3 regions of the Paenibacillus sp. FSL H3-0329 genome follow, and region 1 is predicted to be linked to each of the others. Evidence: riboswitches for the same ligand, from Rfam matches in the RefSeq annotation. Region 1 holds a riboswitch; each other region holds the start of a gene.
What was found. Region 1 has a riboswitch for cyclic di-AMP ahead of NSQ66_RS10950 (KamA family radical SAM protein). Riboswitches for the same ligand answer to the same signal wherever they lie in the genome.
Positions count from the first base shown of each region.

Region 2: another riboswitch for cyclic di-AMP. It lies ahead of NSQ66_RS00545 (C40 family peptidase); the one in region 1 lies ahead of NSQ66_RS10950 (KamA family radical SAM protein).
Region 3: another riboswitch for cyclic di-AMP. It lies ahead of NSQ66_RS00190 (3D domain-containing protein); the one in region 1 lies ahead of NSQ66_RS10950 (KamA family radical SAM protein).

Region 1 is NZ_CP150150.1:2,544,549-2,550,532, forward strand. Features, by position in the region: gene NSQ66_RS10935 (YdeI/OmpD-associated family protein) at 586-1,152, opposite strand; gene NSQ66_RS10940 (DinB family protein) at 1,209-1,724, opposite strand; gene NSQ66_RS10945 (YafY family protein) at 1,807-2,718, opposite strand; gene NSQ66_RS10950 (KamA family radical SAM protein) at 2,861-4,027, opposite strand; cyclic di-AMP (ydaO/yuaA leader) riboswitch at 4,168-4,309, opposite strand; gene NSQ66_RS10955 (AraC family transcriptional regulator) at 4,358-5,984, opposite strand, start outside.
Region 2 is NZ_CP150150.1:110,566-116,549, forward strand. Features, by position in the region: gene motA (flagellar motor stator protein MotA) at 1-499, opposite strand, end outside; gene NSQ66_RS00520 (hypothetical protein) at 706-999, shown strand; gene NSQ66_RS00525 (4a-hydroxytetrahydrobiopterin dehydratase) at 1,228-1,515, shown strand; gene NSQ66_RS00530 (cytochrome c) at 1,597-1,953, opposite strand; gene NSQ66_RS00535 (GNAT family N-acetyltransferase) at 2,081-2,566, opposite strand; gene NSQ66_RS00540 (C40 family peptidase) at 2,755-3,207, opposite strand; cyclic di-AMP (ydaO/yuaA leader) riboswitch at 3,252-3,394, opposite strand; gene NSQ66_RS00545 (C40 family peptidase) at 3,757-4,185, opposite strand; cyclic di-AMP (ydaO/yuaA leader) riboswitch at 4,243-4,381, opposite strand; one part of gene NSQ66_RS00550 (IS3 family transposase) at 4,601-5,565, opposite strand; one part of gene NSQ66_RS00550 (IS3 family transposase) at 5,565-5,952, opposite strand.
Region 3 is NZ_CP150150.1:38,515-44,498, forward strand. Features, by position in the region: gene rsmI (16S rRNA (cytidine(1402)-2'-O)-methyltransferase) at 1-251, shown strand, start outside; gene NSQ66_RS00175 (AbrB/MazE/SpoVT family DNA-binding domain-containing protein) at 671-925, opposite strand; gene NSQ66_RS00180 (HD domain-containing protein) at 1,221-2,504, shown strand; gene NSQ66_RS00185 (TatD family hydrolase) at 2,556-3,326, shown strand; cyclic di-AMP (ydaO/yuaA leader) riboswitch at 3,525-3,754, shown strand; gene NSQ66_RS00190 (3D domain-containing protein) at 4,040-5,206, shown strand; gene rnmV (ribonuclease M5) at 5,383-5,934, shown strand; gene rsmA (16S rRNA (adenine(1518)-N(6)/adenine(1519)-N(6))-dimethyltransferase RsmA) at 5,931-5,984, shown strand, end outside.

The DNA.
Region 1 (5,984 bases):
AATGACTATGCTTCGGCGGTATCGGACTCAGTAGACCTTAAATGCAGGAAAATCCGCCATTTGGAGTATTATCGGACCGCATAGCCCCTATTGGCGAAAAAAATGCCTTATAAGAGCCAGTTTCTAAGGAATAGCTGCGCTGGAGTCCGATGAGTTGCTGAAAAGGCGATAAATTAGTAAATAGCGTCATTGGGGTCCGAAAGCCTCAGCAGGAGATCATGGTAGCAGTAGCGGTAGCAGTAGTGGTAGCAGTAGCAATAGCAATAGCAATAGCAATAGCAATAGCAATAGCAATAGCAGTTGACCCAGCAAATGATCATACTTCGGCGGTGTCGGACTCAGGAGTCCAGCAAATGATCATTCTTCGGCGTATCGGACTCAGCAGACCTTAAATGCAGGAAAATCCGTCATTTGGAGTATTATCGGACCGCATAGCCCCTATTGGCGAAAAAAACGCCTTATAAGAGCCAGTTTCTAAGGAATAGCTGCGCTGGAGTCCGATGGATTGCTGAAGAGGCGATAAATTAGTAAATAGCGTCATTGGAGTCCGAAAGCCTCAGCAGGAGATCATGCATCTAGCGCAGCTTAATCGAGCAGACGTCCATTATCATGCCATTGCCCGTACATTTTATTTTCTTTAGTGTTTGTTATGAATTTGTCTAATTTACTCTTAAATAAATCTGGCTGATGTTTATTGCTTTGGATCGTGTCGATCCGAACTCTTTTATAAAGGGGGGGAAAGGCCCGGAAATTCTCATATACTTGCCTGTCCTCTTTTAGCCTTTGCTCTATAATCTTATCTACTATAAAAGAATCAGGGTTCATATCAGGAAGTATCCGTTTTCCTTCAGCACTCATTAACCCCAGCTTTTCGAGGCGGCGGACCCGTTCTTTGTTCAATTCAGTCCAAGAGCTTTTTTTACTTCGGGGAGAGAGTCTTTGCGCCAGCTCTGTTTCCGAAATTTTCTTTTTCACTCCATCGATCCATCCAAAACACAAACATTCCTCAACTACGTCCAAATATAGCAACGTTTCTGGGTTTGGCTTCATACTAACGAGTACCCAACAAGATTTTTCAGTCTTACAATTCTCCTGCAGCCAAACTCTTAAATCTTCTCTCGTTTTTACTGTAATTAGATTTTCAATCTCCATAATTAAAATACAATTTCCTTTCTAGGTATGGAGTGGGGCAGATTGCCCATTAGTGTTTAAATAGCTTCCGCTGTTACCTGATACCAAAAAAGAGAATAGTCATTCATGGTGGAAGCGTGGCCTAACTGCCGTAACATAGTAGATATATTACCTCTATGATAAGTCCCGTGATTGACGACTTGCAACACAATTTCTGATAGGCGTGTTTGGCGGATTCCGGCGAATGGATTGTCAAGCAGAATGGTTTGCTCCAAATCGGATTGGTTGTGTAACCATGCTTTGTATTGTTCCGATAGCTGTGCAAAGATATTTACGTACTCATCCACAGAATCTAGAATGCTCAAATTTAGCGGGATACTTTGTTGAAAAGCCTCAGGCATAGCAGTGCCTGTTAAAACAAGATACCACATCGTATCAACCGCATAGATATGGCTAAGGGCATGAGCGATGGTGGGAAATGAGCTGTTCACTTCTTGACTTAGCACAGAAGCCGGGAGTTCCTTGATTCTCCCCAGGATAGTTTGGTTTCCCCATGTGTGGTATTTAAACATTTCTACTGGATAATTTGTCATTCGTATTGTCTCCTTTTGAATTGTCATGGATTTGTTTTTGTTACTGTTGTTAATATAAAAGAAGAAGTATGACATCAGACTGTCATACTTCTTCATAAAGTTTGAGTGTGTTTTGAAGCTGCTCTTTTAAAATACCTCGCAATGCAGGGGGTTCGAGGACTTCGGCCCCGCTGCCGAAACTCAGCAGAATGGACCAAAGCCAACAAGCTTCCAATGGCTTATACACAGGAATTCGCATCGTCATGCTTTTATCAGAATGAAATTCCTTGTCGACTTGATGAAACTGATCCAAAGCTTCTGCCAAAGCCTCAGGGCCCACCCGGATTACTATTTCCTCCACCTGATCTACCCTGTTTGAACAGCCAGCCTCTTTGGGTACTTCATGTTGTGATTGAAAGGTATCCTGCGTCAGGAACAAATTCAGCATCCGGGAAAGACGAAACTCCCGATAATCCTGCCGTGCCCGGCAATAACCATAGATGTACCAGTTGCTATATTTAAAATGAAGCTTTACTGGTTCCATTTCACGGGTTGTACGTTCATTTTTTACACTGATGTAATCAAAACGGACAACATTTCGTTCCGCTATAGCCGCACGTAAAAGAGGAAGTGCGTCAGGATCCGTACGCCGGGTTTCAAGATCCACCGCGAGACTAGAGGTCTGTGGCTCCGTTCCAATCGTTTGCAGCCGTTCAATGGTTCTTTGCGTATGTTCATCTTCAAACACGGAAGAAAGACTGTTAAGTACAGTAATCAGAGAAGTGACATCATACGAACGGAGCAGGCTTTTATCCATTTTATATCCGTCCATGATGCCATATCCACCTTTAGTTCCCTGATATGATACGACCGGGATACCAGCGGCACAAATCACATCGATATCCCTATAGATCGTTCGCTGGGAAACCTGAAACTCTTCAGCCAGCTTGGAGGCAGATAAAACTTCGTGGTTCAATAGCTTGTAGATCATAGAAATCAATCGTTCCAATTTCATGTGTGCATTCCCACCCATTAGTCCATTTCGTGTTACAGCGTGATTATATCATAGATTTTTTCGGGCTAATTTTGGGAGGGAGGAGTTTTGTTGTTGGTGATGAAGTAATATCCTATGACAGAGTCTGACAGAGCCGATTAATTTATTTATAGATTAAATCCGCAGGCTCTGATAAATGATTAACAGAAATAATAGCATCGTTTTTTTTCACAGGTGGGGTCCAATATTGCTCATTCCCAGGCAGGTCATCGAACCATTCGGCGTCCTTTGGACAATCTAGAATCATGAATTTTCCGTATTCCTGATCTCTGGATTGATGGTATTTGAGATAGGCTTTCCCGTTATCAATGGCGAGAATTTCTATTTTTCCTGAGGTGTGGCTCATGGATAAGCGTACTCTTTTGCCAAGTCCTGAGGTTCTAGCTTTGGCTTCTTCTACAATTTGATAGACTTGCTCGAGCGGTAATACGAAATCCCGGTTTCCGGCAACGGGCCGGTTCACAAAGAAGTAGTAGGGTGTAACGCCAGCCCATGAAAGTCGGTCCAGTAGTTCCCCTAAAATAATGGGATCATCGTTGATGCCTTTGAGGATGGGAGTCTGATTTACGACAATTGCCCCTGCGTTGTGGAGAGCTTTAAATGCTTTTTTGGCTTCAGGTGTGATTTCACGAGGATGATTGATGTGCGCCATAACATAGATTCGTTTGTCTTCGGTAGAGTAAGTACGAATCAGCTCCAGCAGCTCTTCGTCTTCAGAGATCCGCATCGGATTAAATACGGGTATCTTCGAACCTAGTCTAATGATTTTAACATGCTCAATGCTTCTTAGATTTTCAATAATGGATCTTAGCTTCGGTGTGGAGAGAATTAAACTGTCCCCGCCCGTAAGAAGTACGTTGTTAATCTCCGGATTCTTTGCGATATACTCCAAGCCCGGAGAGACATCAGCCATCGCCTCTTTCACGTCATTTCGAAACAGACGCTTACGGAAACAGTAGCGGCAATAAGCCCCGCAGACCTCGGATACAATCAGTAGTGCAGTGGTTCTATACTTGTGCTGACAACCAGGTACCACATAATTCGTGTCCTCATCGGAGGCGTCCCAGCGCCCATACTCCAGCAGTTCACCTTCGTTAGGAATAACCAGCTTACGGATGGGATCTTCTGGATCATCCCAGTTAATCAAAGACAGATAGTAGTCATTTACACGAAAAACAAATTTTTCTGTAATTTCTTTCAGATTCTCTTTTTCCAGCTCAGACAACATAGCTATTTTGTTAATATCCGTGAAGTACTTTACCTTTTGCACGTACATCTCTCCTTTGTCTCGTAGTGTGAGAAATGAGGGAGCCTTAGTGTCAAAGGCCAATCTACTGCCAGCAGGGTCCAAAAAAAGCACAAAAAGAGACCCTTAGCAAGGGTCTCTGGTTATGTAAATAACATGAAAAGCAGACCCATCCACTGCTGACGAGGTTAGCTGACGGACTCGGGTAAGATGGTACCCTACATTCTAATGCTCAATGATTCGCCCCAATTAACTGGTTCCCCCGCTTTTCAACTGTAAAAGTTGGAAATTAAGCGTAGATAAAGTATACCCTATGAAGTTTTGAAAAGTCAAAAGAGAATCCTAGATTCACCTTCAATTGCTAGCGCTACTTCCGCCGAGTAGTTTAGGCAACAACGTTAGCAGCTTCTCCCGGGTTAACGCATCACTGGAGTTCCATTTGCTTCCGTCGAGCAGATAAACATGTCCCTGACGTACTGCCGGGAGACTGTTCCAAAGTGAACTGTCTAGTAGTCGTTCCATTGCAGCTCGCGAGTCTTTGCGTTCCGGAATGAACATGAAGATATGATCTCCGGCGTAGGCAGGCAGTCGTGTTGGATCCACTTCGGCGAACCCTAACTCTTCGTCCAATATGGCCTGAATCTCTTCGGTCGGTTGTAAACCACATGGGGCATAAAGCGCAGTGGAGAATCCGGACATTCCCATAGCATATAGATGATCTCCATGATCATAGACCAAAGCAGAGGCGGTTTCTCCAACTTGGAGAGTTGTCGAGTAAAGCTGCTGCCACATGGCTGCGTTTTTGATTGTGAATGACTCCAGCCATGCTTCCGCTTCGCGCTGTTTACCTAGCCAACTGCCTAATGTCCGCATTCGGTTGTCGAGAGGCGCAAATGAATCAAAGGTGAGTGTCGGAGCGATACCAGAAACTGCTCTGTAGGCTCTTTCATCACTATTTGCCAAAATGATCAAATCTGGGTTTAGGGAAGCGGTCAACTGCGGGTCCAGTGGAAACCCGACGTTGGCGAGCTTCTTAAGTCGATGTTTATAGACGCTGTTCCGGGCGAATGCTTCATCTCCACCGATAGGCTTTACACCTAACGCGAGAAGGTCGCCAAGTGTCTCGCCATGATAGACAATACGTTTCGCTCGTTCAGGAATTTCCACCTCATGACCCGTCCAATCCTTGACGGTAAGCTTACGACCTTGCTGATGTGCATATTGTCCGGGTGTAACTCCTGTTTTTTGCCGAAAGCGGCGGCTGAAATAGTATTCATCCGAGAAGCCGACCAGTCTGGCGATTTCCCGCAGTGGTTCAGTCGATTCCTGCAGGAATCGTTTGGAATGATTAATACGCAGATCCGTCAGGTATTCAAGCGGCTTTTTACCCGTAAGCTGTTGAAAGATCGGTGTATACTGCCAGATCGATATCCCCGCCCGTTCAGCCAACTGCTTCACGGTGATACTCTCTGTATAATGCTCCTGAATGAATGTTATGGTCTTTTCTACGGATTCCGTAGGACTTGGCAGGTGTTTGGAAGGGTAATTATGCTCAAAAAGTAGCAGCAGCAATTCTTGGAATTTTAATTGTCGCTTGAATTGTTGTACATCATCGGTATTATTCCTGTTCATGAGCAGCTCTTCGACTAGTCGGATTACCTTGGTGAACGGGTGCACAATTAACTCCCGTCTGCCGGAAAGCAGCTCTCCAGAATATCGTTTAGGATGCTTGGTTGTATAAATTGCTGTAAAGGTGATGAGGTAATAATACAACGTCAGCTCCTGGTTGTTCGTACTATAGGAGATTCCAGGAGATAGTAGATAACATTTATCCGTACTTAGTATCACGCTTTGATCATCGAGGTTCAATTGTCCGTTCCCTCCAGTAAATATGAGAAGGGTATAGTCCTGGGTTGTACGCGTTATAGAGCTTGAATCGGCAGCTTGAATCATCAGTTCGGCCTCGTTTAGCTGAAATAAC
Region 2 (5,984 bases), 2.4 Mb from region 1:
TGAGACCGATAACCGCCCCGAGCACCCCGAGGGTAGGAGCATACATACCTGCCTGTGAGAAAATGAGGGCTCCTGCTTTATGTCTATCCTCTGTGGCGTGGATATCCTCCATGAGGACATCGCGGACAAAATCCTGATCATTTCCATCAATAATCATCCGCATGCCGTTTCTGAGGAAGTTATCTTCTATTTCATCGACCTTTGATTCTAGAGCCAACAGACCTTCACGCCGTGTGATAGAAGCCCATTCCATGAACATAGTGATTAATTCGGGTTTACTGATTAATTTCTTTTTGATAAAAATCATTTTGAACAGACTTGGAATCTTTTTGACCTCGTTGAAAGGAAAGGCCATGAAAATAGAAGCTGCCGTACCCACCAAGATAATAACGTAAGCAGCGGGTGTGGCCAAAGCATGAAGTGGAGCGTGCTTGAGGATCATGCCCCAGATTACAGCAACCAAACCAAAAATTAAACCAATTATTGTTGAAATTTCCATTTTGCACCTCGTCCGTGAGATTTAAGATGTGTTCCGACAATGCCGCGTATATCATCCTTGAAACAGCGGCAGGGCACTCTGTGCGAAACCGAATTAACGTATATTCTTATTTATCGACATCATTCGGTTTTTTGTGAAGTCATTTTTTCGGCTATAATGGATAAGGTAAGTAATTATTCATCTGTGAAGAAAACGGAGTGATATACGTGGGTGTAAAGCATGGTAGAGATTACGGTGAAATTCTAACCGATTTGACCGAAGCCGTCGGACGAATTTCCGATGGATATTTATTTTTTGAGATGGATCCGGACGAGTGGCAGGAACTACCCCAAGAATCAAAGCTGGAGGTATGGGAAGCATTGGCTGAGGATCTTTTCTTCGCGCTGGGTAATGAACCTATGATTGAAGTGGGGAGCGGCGTAATTATTTACGATAAGGACACGCACCGCATTAATATTCTAGTTGGCGAAGAGGATTTGGCTTCAGTAGTTTTGATTTAGGCAGAGGAGACGTCTGGACGTAATTTGCCCGTAGTTAGTAGCCCGTGTTAAAATTGATAAAGCCGAGTTATAATCGCTGGGATTTGTGAATACATTTAATCGAAAATATCGCCTTTATCCTGGCACATCCCTTGGACCTCAGAAGCTAAGGGATGTTTTGTTTAACGCCTAAGACAAGTAAAGGGAACTACGCACTTTACTGCAATTTTTTGTAAGGGAGGAAACGAATTGTTATTTACGGAAGAGGAACTGCGTGAGGAGATCACCAAGCTGGAGGGCTGGAAACTGGAAGATAATGTTATGGTGCGAAAATATATGTTCAGCCAATATATGAAGGGCATTGCGTTCGTTGATGAAGTAGCCACGATTTCAGAAGCCTTCGATCACCATCCACATATTACGATTGATTATAAAACAGTTACCCTGCGCCTGAAATCTAATGAAGAAGATGGGATTACAGCTCTAGATCTTCGAGAGGCGCATGAATTTAATGAAGCCTTTGAAAAAAATCATTAGTTTAGCCAAAATCATAAAATAAACGCCCGTGCACAGATAGTCACCTATCTCATACACGGGCGTTTTTGGTTGCTTGGCTGGTTACTTTTTCTCTGAGAGCCAGAGTGCGACGTTGGCGATCTCTTCAGGAGCTAGCTTCTCCTTAAAGGAAGGCATTTGGCCACGTCCTTTGGTGACGATGCTGTAGATTTCCTCAGCGTCATGCTGACCGCCTTCATTCTGAAGACTTGGTCCAACTCCACCTTGAAGCTGATCGCCGTGACAGGTGATACAGCTGGCTTTCACGGTTGCTTCTGCCTTTGCGGCGTCCAGTTGAACTACCGGCATCGTGGGCTTATTTTCTTCTGCTACCTCTTCTTTACCCGGAAGTGTAAACATGAGTACTACCGCAAAGGCACAGGCGGCAAAAAACAAACCGCTCATGATCCATTTCTGCATCCCAATTCGTCCCTTCTATGTAAGCTGCTCCCTACATTATAGCTTATGGTGAAGCGTTATCATAGGGTTTGTGACAAAAAAATGAACGAGAATACAATCATTCTTATGAAATATCTGGTATTTAATATCATTTGTCATAGACCATGCAATAAAAAGGTTTGTCTCCTGTAGGTGTGCGGCGTTCATACGTATCTGTAATCGTAAATCCACATTTTTGATAAGTTCGAATGGCGCGTTGGTTCCAGGTCAGGACTTCCAGATCTATCTCACGATCAGGATAACGACTCAAGGCTGTCTGGACGATGGCATCTACGAATAGTTTGCCTAAACCATGGCCGCATAGATCGGGGCGCATCCCAACTCCTAAACGGACGACTCCTTCCATCGGGAACAACTGTGCGAATCCGCACAAAACCTTATTTTCATTTAATATGGAGATATATTGTTCCTCCCGGAGCTGCGGATCACCAAACTCGATGCCAAGAGCCTGCATCTGCTCCCACGGCATCCAGCCATAAATATTATATGGGGGCGTATAGCTCCACTTACAAATAGCTTCTCCGTGAATTGCCTCCATAGGAACAACATGAAAAGTTACCGAGGGGTTTATCATAAGGTCAACGATCTCCTTTCACGAGGACATTGCTATATTACTAATTATATACAAAATGGGGGAGGTTCGACTCAGAAACTTTATATGAGGGGAATGTTTTACAAATTATGAGAGGGGTAAATAAGTAATAAGACAAAAAAACAAGCTCTCCTCCAAGAGTACCTTGGAAAAGAGCCTATGTACGTTATTTATTGCACATCATCATTGTCTTCCGATTCAGCAGCAACCGATTGGTAAGCGTCTGTGCTCATAATGCGCTTGGCACCAACGTAGCGTTTCACGTAGTAGCTATCACTCAGAGAGCTAATCGTAACACCGCGTGAGGTAGAAGCGTGTGCGAACTTACCTTCACCGACATAAATGCCGACATGGGAGACACCTTTGCCACTTGTATTGAAGAATACAAGGTCTCCGGCTCTTATATCATCACGGGAGATTGCTGTGCCCATTTGATATTGGGAACCTGATTGGTGTGGAAGGTTAATGCCAATCTTATCAAACACATACATTGTAAATCCGGAGCAATCAAATCCGTTAGTGGATATACCGCCGGATACGTATTTAGTACCGATGGCCTTGTCAATCACTTTATCCATTTTGGAATCTGCGAAAGCGCTTCCTGCTCCGATGGTGAGGATGATGGAAAAGCTTAGTACTGCTGCTGCTAACTTCTTCTTCAAAAGTGTATACCCCTTCCAAATGCCTACGAGGTTAGCTTAAGGGTTCGGTTGAAGGTCCCCTATGACCCCTCTATATAATGGAGGTCAATTCACCCAAAGTTGGTTCCCCCGTTTTCCTAATAGTTAGGAAACTCGGCTCATACTGTTGATTAGGATTAGCTTGTAATCAATACATGACAAAACCTTTGTAAATAACAACTTAATGATTACAAAAATGTTACTAAAATCTCACTGCGCTAATTGTAACAAACAGAAAGCCGCTTGGCAATCGTTTTTAACATATTAATGCAGAAAAATTGGCATTTTTACGGTAGAAAGGCATATGTAAGCGTTAATAATGACCTAATTTTTAATATAATTGCAATTTTTATCAAATAAACGTGTTTCAATTGGGCTCTAATAGTGTAAAAATATATTATGGAATAAAGAAAAACCCGAATTTGATTACGGGCATAATCAGATTCAGGTTCATATAGTTGTAATTGTGAGGTTATAGTTGTGAGGAAGGTTTCAATCGAAGGCTACAGCTTGATAAGCTGAAGTACTCATTACTCTTTTAGCGCCAACATAACGATTGGCCCAGTAGGCCTGACTGAGTGAAGTGATGGTCACTCCACGCGAAGAGGACGATTGTGCGAATTTTCCGTTTCCAACATAAATGCCGACATGGGATACTCCATTGCCAAGTGTGTTAAAGAACACTAGATCACCAGAACGCAGATTGCTTTTGGATACAGCAGTTCCAACGCTATATTGAGCTTTTGATGTACGAGGTAAAGTAAGACCCACATTCTTGAATACATACTTTGTAAATCCAGAGCAATCAAATCCGGCAGTGCTTGTACCTCCGGTTTTATAGGCAACTCCAATAGTCTTTGAGATTACAGAGTCCATTTTAGAGTCGGCAAAGGCGCTTCCTCCACCAATAGATAATGCCATTACAAGTCCTAGCGCCGCAGCGACGCATTTTTTTCTTAAATTATGTCTTTTCAAAAGATGCACTCCTTCCAAGGCCTGCGAGGTTAGCTTAAGGGTTCGGTAGAAGATTCCCTATGATCCCTGTAAAGCGAGATCAATTCACCCAAAATATGGTTCCCCCACTTCCCGGTGCAAAGGAATTAGGCGTGTTAAGCACCAGAGAATGACGTTTCGACAGTTACACTTACGATAAATACATTTAGTTATGTAGGAATCGTTTCAATTGATTACAAAATTGTTACTAATAGCACAGGACTTATTGTAACAGAGCTTTTACGATTTTGCAAATACTCTTAAGTTATCCGTAATGAGAAAAAGTCCCAGCTCCTGAATTGAACTGTGACCGTATTTGTGGAAAGTTGAAAAAAGAAGACCTTTAAGAAGCAATTAATAGGTGACTCCTGAATTCATCGGGAGTCATCTTTTTTAATGTCCATTGATATCGCTCGGAGTTATAGTAGGCGATATAGTCATCAACCTTTGTTCGTAATTCCAAGAGAGTCATACATGTCTTGTACTCCAAATCATCCTTCAGATGGCCAAAAAAGCTCTCCATGGCGGCGTTATCCCAGCAGTTCCCTTTCCGTGACATGGACTGTGTAAACCCAGCTTCGCGTACGAGAAGGCGGAATCTAGGGTGAGTATAGTGCATTCCTTGATCCGAATGCAAAAGGGCTTCTGGATGAATATTGCCATCCAGTCGTTCAAGTAGTTTCTCCAGTGTTCGTTCTACAATTGGCATAGCCAATGAAGAAGAGAGGTAGTGAGCTAAAATTTGTCTCGTAGCCCCGTCTTTCACCACGGATAAATAAGCACATTGTCCATTACCATAATGCATATAGGTAATATCCGTCAGCAGCACTTTCTCAGGCTCTCCTTGGTCAAACTGGCGCTTGAGTAGGTTGGGACATGTTTGGTGCTCTTGTGTGGCTTTTGCCATCTTGCGATAGGGATTTGCTTGCCGGATCGTAGCAACAAGCTTATATTTTCGCATTAATCTTCGAATCTTTTTATGATTCATGATGATACCATTCTCCCGTTCCAGCCACATCTTCACGACCAATGCTCCAGCTTTACCATTCAAAGCGTCATAGTGTTTCTTGATAAGGAAAGCGTCTCGTTCGTCTGCCTTCTCTCGCAACTGTCTTGCTTCCTCAGCGACTTGCCAACGGTAATATCCGCTTAAGCTCACACAAGCTAGCTTACACAAATAACGCGTCATTCGCTGCAGACCGTGCTTACGTATCGTTTGGTTAATAATTTCGTAGCGCTCGGAGGGGGTCAACGTTTCCTCTGCATCTTCTGCTTTTCGAGCGCCTCCAGCTTTTTTAAGAAGTCGTTCTCCATCTCCAGAAGCTTGATTCGTGCTTCTGCACGTTTTAACTTTTCCTCGGTAGAAAGTTCCCCTGTCGGTCGTCTGCCCGGGGATCCTTTTCCTCGTTGTTCCTCTAGTAGTCCAGCCTCTCCCAGAGCATTATATGTATTACGCCAACGGGTTAGGCAATGCTTAGGCTTCTTGCGACCGATAATATCTAGGTTAAATCCTGCGCTAAGGAAGATCTCCATTGGGGCTTGGCCTTCCTTATAGGCCTTAACCGCAGCCAACTTAAACGTTGGTGAATAGGTAATACTCTTTTCCGTCACGTTCTCTACATTTGGATTGTTCTCTAGTTGTTTGATCTCATTTTCGTTGAATATCCTTGAGCTTCCTCTTGTTTTGTTATTCATGAAGGCTTCCTCCGTTATTTCGATATTTCGAT
Region 3 (5,984 bases), 2.5 Mb from region 1:
AGGAATGTACACTTTGGCTTGCTGAACATCCTCCGCTAGGCGAATATGTTATTGTCGTAGAAGGGGAGAGCAAGGAAGATGCAGAAATCGCAGAATCGGCGTGGTGGCGTCAGTTAAGCATTGAAGAACATGTAGCTCATTACGAAGCACAGGATGTGCCACGTAAAGAGGCTATGAAAAAAGCGGCATCAGACCGGGGTGTAGCCAAACGGGATATTTATAATGCGTTGCTTGATAGAGCAGAAGAGTAAGTGTTGTAGACGAACTCTTAGAATAACTAAGGATTCTTGGAAACGGCCCGAGCTTGAATGATTTATCTGTGGGTTAAATGTACTTTGTACAGTTATTTTTGAATTTTTTTATGTATTTGTTCGTTTAGTTGTACTTCATACAGTTATAAAGGTGGAAATGATTGATTTCACGGAGATATAGGGAATATAAGTGTACAAAATACAATTAATTCGTTTAATGGTAAAAAGTATTTAAAATAACTGTAAGAAATACAACTAAGTATTACTAGTTCCCTCTTGAAGCACATTGCCCTTAGGGAGGGGATAACCAGGAGGGCAAACCCAGACATAAAAAATACCTCCCGCGGTCACGGGAGGTCAAGGAGATATGAAAAGGTTAGAATTAACAATTTGATTAGTTCTATTATATACTATTTAATTTAGTTTGTCACAGGGGTAGGGATGGAAGAAATGCATTCATGACAAACTATTTTTCCTTTAAAGTAAGTTACGTTCTCAGCGTTGCCACAGAAAATGCAGGCAGGCTCATACTTTTTAAGCATAATCCGTTCGCCATCAACGTAAATTTCCAGTGCGTCCTTTTCGCCAATGCCAAGTGTACGGCGTAATTCAATAGGAATAACAACCCGTCCAAGTTCGTCTACTTTTCTTACAATTCCTGTTGATTTCATCATAACAATCGTTACTCCTCTCAATGTTCCAAAAACGTCATTATTCGACATTGTTCACTGTTTTATGATACTTATAATACCAACGATTCCCAAATCAGTCAACCTTTTTTCATAGGCTGAATAAGAAAATTTCCATAAGAACTTTGAATGTCCCTATAAAAATTAAGAATTGCCCTGAAAGCATTTTGTCGATTTACCAAGACCAAAAATGATACTTTTCGACAAAGTACGACATAATTACTTATTATATACTGATATTAGTTAAAATCATATTAAATTATTAGAAGGAGTTGATCTCATGAAGCAGCCGCTCACGGAAGAAAAGGTTTTCAAGGATCCCGTTCATAATTATATTCATGTACAGGACACGATTATTTGGCGACTAATTAATACAAAAGAATTTCAGCGTTTACGCCGGATTCGCCAGTTAGGTACCTCATATCTCACTTTTCATGGTGCAGAGCATAGTCGATTTTCTCATTCTTTAGGAGTATATGAAATTACACGAAGAATCATTTCGCAATTTGAGCGCAGCGGATATAAGGATTGGATTCCTGAAGAAAGTTTGCTTACTTTGTGTGCGGCTTTGCTGCATGATTTAGGGCATGGCCCATTTTCACATTCTATAGAAGAAGCTTTTGAAATGAACCATGAGGATTGGACCTGCCGGATTATTTTGGAGGACACGGAGATTACCGAAATATTGCGTGATGTGGAGGAGGATTTTCCTCGTAAAGTAGCTTCAGTTATCTCTAAGACTTATGAGCATGAAATTGTTGTCAATTTGGTTTCCAGTCCGCTGGATGCTGATCGTATGGATTATTTGCTGCGTGATGCGTACTATACAGGTGTAAACTATGGAACCATCGACATTGATCGGATTTTGAGAATGCTTCGTCCTTATAATGGGCGGATTGTAGTAAAAGAATCAGGTATGCATGCCATTGAAGATTATTTAATGTCACGTTATCAAATGTACTGGCAGGTATATTTTCATCCGGTGACGCGCAGCTCTGAAATTATTTTGCGTCAAATCTTCCGTAGAGCTAAAGAATTGTTTCAAGAGGGGTACAAATTTCGCTTTATGATCGCTCCGCTGGAAGATCTCTTTCGAGGAGAAGTAACAGTGAAGCAATATTTAATGCTTGATGAGGCACTGGTACAGACTGCTTTTATGCAATGGACACTTGAAGAAGATGAGTTATTAAGCGACTTGTGTACCCGTTTTATTCATCGTAAACTGTATAAATATGTAGAGATTGAGAATTTGGATACAGATATGATTACGGAAATCCGCAGCAGTTTTGCGGGAGTGGGACTTAACCCAGAATATGACCTAGAGATTGATTATCCGACAGATTTGCCTTATGATGTGTTCCGTCCAGGAGCAGCCTTCGACAATAATCAAATTTTACTGCTTGATCGGAATGAGCAATTGCGGGAAATTTCAGAGGTATCGGATATTGTGCGCTCAATAAGCGGAATTCATCGTGGCAGATATCATCTATATTTCCCACAGGATAAGCTGAAAAAAGCCCTTACACGCTTGCCCTCTTCTGTAGCAGAGATTTTTGCAAAATAATACAAATATTTATGGAACTATTGATAAAAACAACAAGGAGTGAGCTTTAAAATGTATCTGTTCGACACACATACACATCTAGATGCGCCTCAATTCGACGAGGATCGCGAGGAAGTTATTGCTCGTGCAGTAGAGGCCGGAGTTAGCAAGATGATCAATATTGGATTTAATCGGGAAACGATCCCTTCAACGATGAAGCTGGCTGAATCTTATGATTATATTTATGCAGCGGTGGGCTGGCATCCACAGGATGCGATTGATATGAAAGAGGGAGACCTCGATTGGATCGCCTCTCTTTGCAGCCATGAAAAAGTGGTGGCCATCGGAGAGATTGGATTGGATTATTATTGGGATACCTCTCCCAAGGATGTGCAGCAGGAGGTCTTCCGCAAACAAATCGGACTAGCCCGTGAACTAAAAATGCCAATCTGTATACATGACCGTGATGCTCATGAAGATGTTGTACGGATTTTACGGGAGGAAAAAGCAAATGAAATTGGTGGCGTGATGCATTCGTTCTCAGGCAGCTGGGAAACAGCAAAAATGTGTCTAGACCTTGGATTTCATTTGTCATTTGGAGGACCGATAACGTTCAAAAATGCCAGAGTGCCTAAAGAGGTGCTTGCACAGACGCCATTGGACCGATTATTGATCGAAACAGACGCTCCATATTTGACTCCACACCCCTTCCGTGGCAAGCGAAATGAGAGTGCTCATGTGAAGTTAGTAGCAGAGGCTGCGGCTGAAATTAAAGGGTTAACATGGGAAGAATTGGCTAAAATTACGTATGCGAACGCACTGGAACGATTTGGGATTGTCTGAAAACAGGAGTAAAACGGGTGAAAAATAGAGAATAGCCGATATATTAAACTTTTTTAATATAAAAACGGCTGATTATTACAATATTTTAACCATATATTTGCTTAAACGTGGTTGAATCGTCCTTTACAACATGCATCAAAACAGGATATCATCTTTTCAGTGATGTGAGCTGTTGTTATTGTGACAGCCATTGATTCATGGATCGTCTCGCTGAGTCTCCGTATGGAGAACGGGGGAACCAATATTGAACTGCCGCATGCCTGTATCTTGAATACGACTAGGAATTGCCGCAGAACAATATTTGATTTCTTCACGTGGTCTTTGGGGTGAATTTAAGGGCAACCGCCGTGAGCGGGTGACCTGAAATAGGGCGTCTCTCTTTCGTCCGAACCCGACAGCTAACCCCGTAAGCGCAAGTAAGAGAGGCAACCTCGTGCACAAACATTCCCGCGTATTCTGACATCGGAGAAGCCACGAAAGAGTCCTCAAGAGAACTCTTTTTAGGCTTCTTTATTTTTGAATAAACTGAATGTTGCCCGCATACTGTTATATAACAGGTGTGGGAGTAGCTGTGCCGAGCAGGCGATCCATGAGCAGGAGACGCTAAGTTAATACGTGCGTATCCTGTGACAATCTCAAATAGTTTCGTCAAAGAAATTCAGTCCTCATGATATACAAATTGACGACGAGGCTATGTAAGGAGGATGGAGAGAATGGGCTTATTCCAACCAGAGGTATCCCATGATTCGCAGTCATCCAGCAGGTCTTTCGCATTACGGTGGGAGCAAGTAAATACTCGCGTACTTTTACTTGCAGGTGTGATTTCAATCGCAATCGCGCTGTTAATTCTGCTGTACGTACACGGTCAAAGTAACAAACAATTTGTTTTAGTAATAGACGGGCAAACACAGACACTTGAAACGCGAGAAGCACTTCTTGGTGATGTGTTGGAGAAAGAGCAAATTTCGCTGCAGCCGCATGATGAATTATCTTTAGGTCTGAGTGATGAAATAAAAGACGGTGACCGTGTCGTTATCAATCGTGCGCAGAAATTTAGCCTTACTGCGGACGGAGCAACAAAAACGTTATATACGACCGAAGACACTATCGGTCAGGCGATTGACAAACTGGGTATCAACCTAGAAGGCTATGATAAGATTTTTCCTTCGTTAGACACCACCATCTCTGCTGACATGGAGATTAAGATCGTTCGTATCAACAAGCAAACGGTACAGCGAACAACTAACTTACCTTTCCGTGTTATTAAGACAGCAGATCCCTCCCTTACTGTGGGAACAGTTAGAGTGGCACAGGCAGGCAAACCAGGCGTCATGGTTCAGCATATTGAAAAGATCTATCAAGACGGAGAACTGGCCTCTATGCGCATGATCGGCAAGGAAGTACAAACGGTAACAAAAGATAAGATCATTGCCGTTGGTACTAAAGCACTTCCTAAGCCTACTGTAGTTGCTAAAGCTACAACAACTTCCAAATCAAGCACTACCTCCAAAACGACTAAAGTTAGCGCTAAGACTAAGAACGTCACAAGCAAGGCTGGCGTAGACTTTGAGTACAAGAAGATGATTAAGAACGTCTCCATGACAGCTTATTCGTCAGAAGAGCCAGGAATAGGTACTAAAACTGCCTCCGGAACACGCGTAACGGAAGGTCGTACAATTGCAGTAGATCCGAATGTAATTCCTATTGGCTGGTGGGTTTATATCGATGGGCTTGGATTCCGCCGTGCAGAGGATACGGGCGGTGCCATTAAAGGCAATAAAGTGGATGTCTATTATGATTCCCTGAGCCATGCTCGTAATTTCGGCCGTAAATCACGTACCGTATATGTGATTGGACCTGTGAAACCAGAGCTTAACTAGAACTGAAGCTTTTGCAAAAAATCCTTTGATAAGCTATAGTGATGATAACCGTTAAGGAACGCTGGATGATCATTTCGTTGATCGCAGAGCAACCGCTCATCACTTATACATTCTTTAACCAAAAGAAGAGGAGCGAATCCTCTTCTTTTTGCTTTTTTTGGAAGGAGTCAAGAAATATGATTAAGGAATTAATCGTCGTTGAAGGCAAAAGCGATACCGTAGCCATTAAGCGTGCTGTGGAAGCAGATACGATTGAGACAGGCGGCTCTGCTGTAAACCGGACTGTAATTGCGAAGATTGCGCTAGCTATGGAACGCAGAGGGGTTATTATTCTTACGGACCCGGACCATGCTGGGGAGCGAATTCGTAAAATCGTTTCAGCGAAGGTGCCGGGCTGCAAGCATGCTTTTATTCCGGAGAAGGACGCAACTCGAAAAGGGGATATCGGTGTAGAGAATGCATCGCCAGAGGCGATTCGTCATGCGCTGCGTAACGTACATACCTCTTTTGAAGGAGCACCTGCTTTGATTGGTATTGATGACCTTATGGCCGCTGGAATGCTTGTACACCCTCGGGCTGCTGAAAGACGTATGGCGCTTGGTAATTTGCTTGGAATCGGATATTGTAACGGCAAACAGCTGTACAAGCGGCTGGCGATGTTTGGGATTACGCGGGAGGAATTTGCCGGGGCTCTCGCCCAAATTGATCAGGGAGGCATTACTTCATGAGTGGTAGAGAGGAAATTTCGACTCCAAAACGGACCAAAGAGATTATTCAA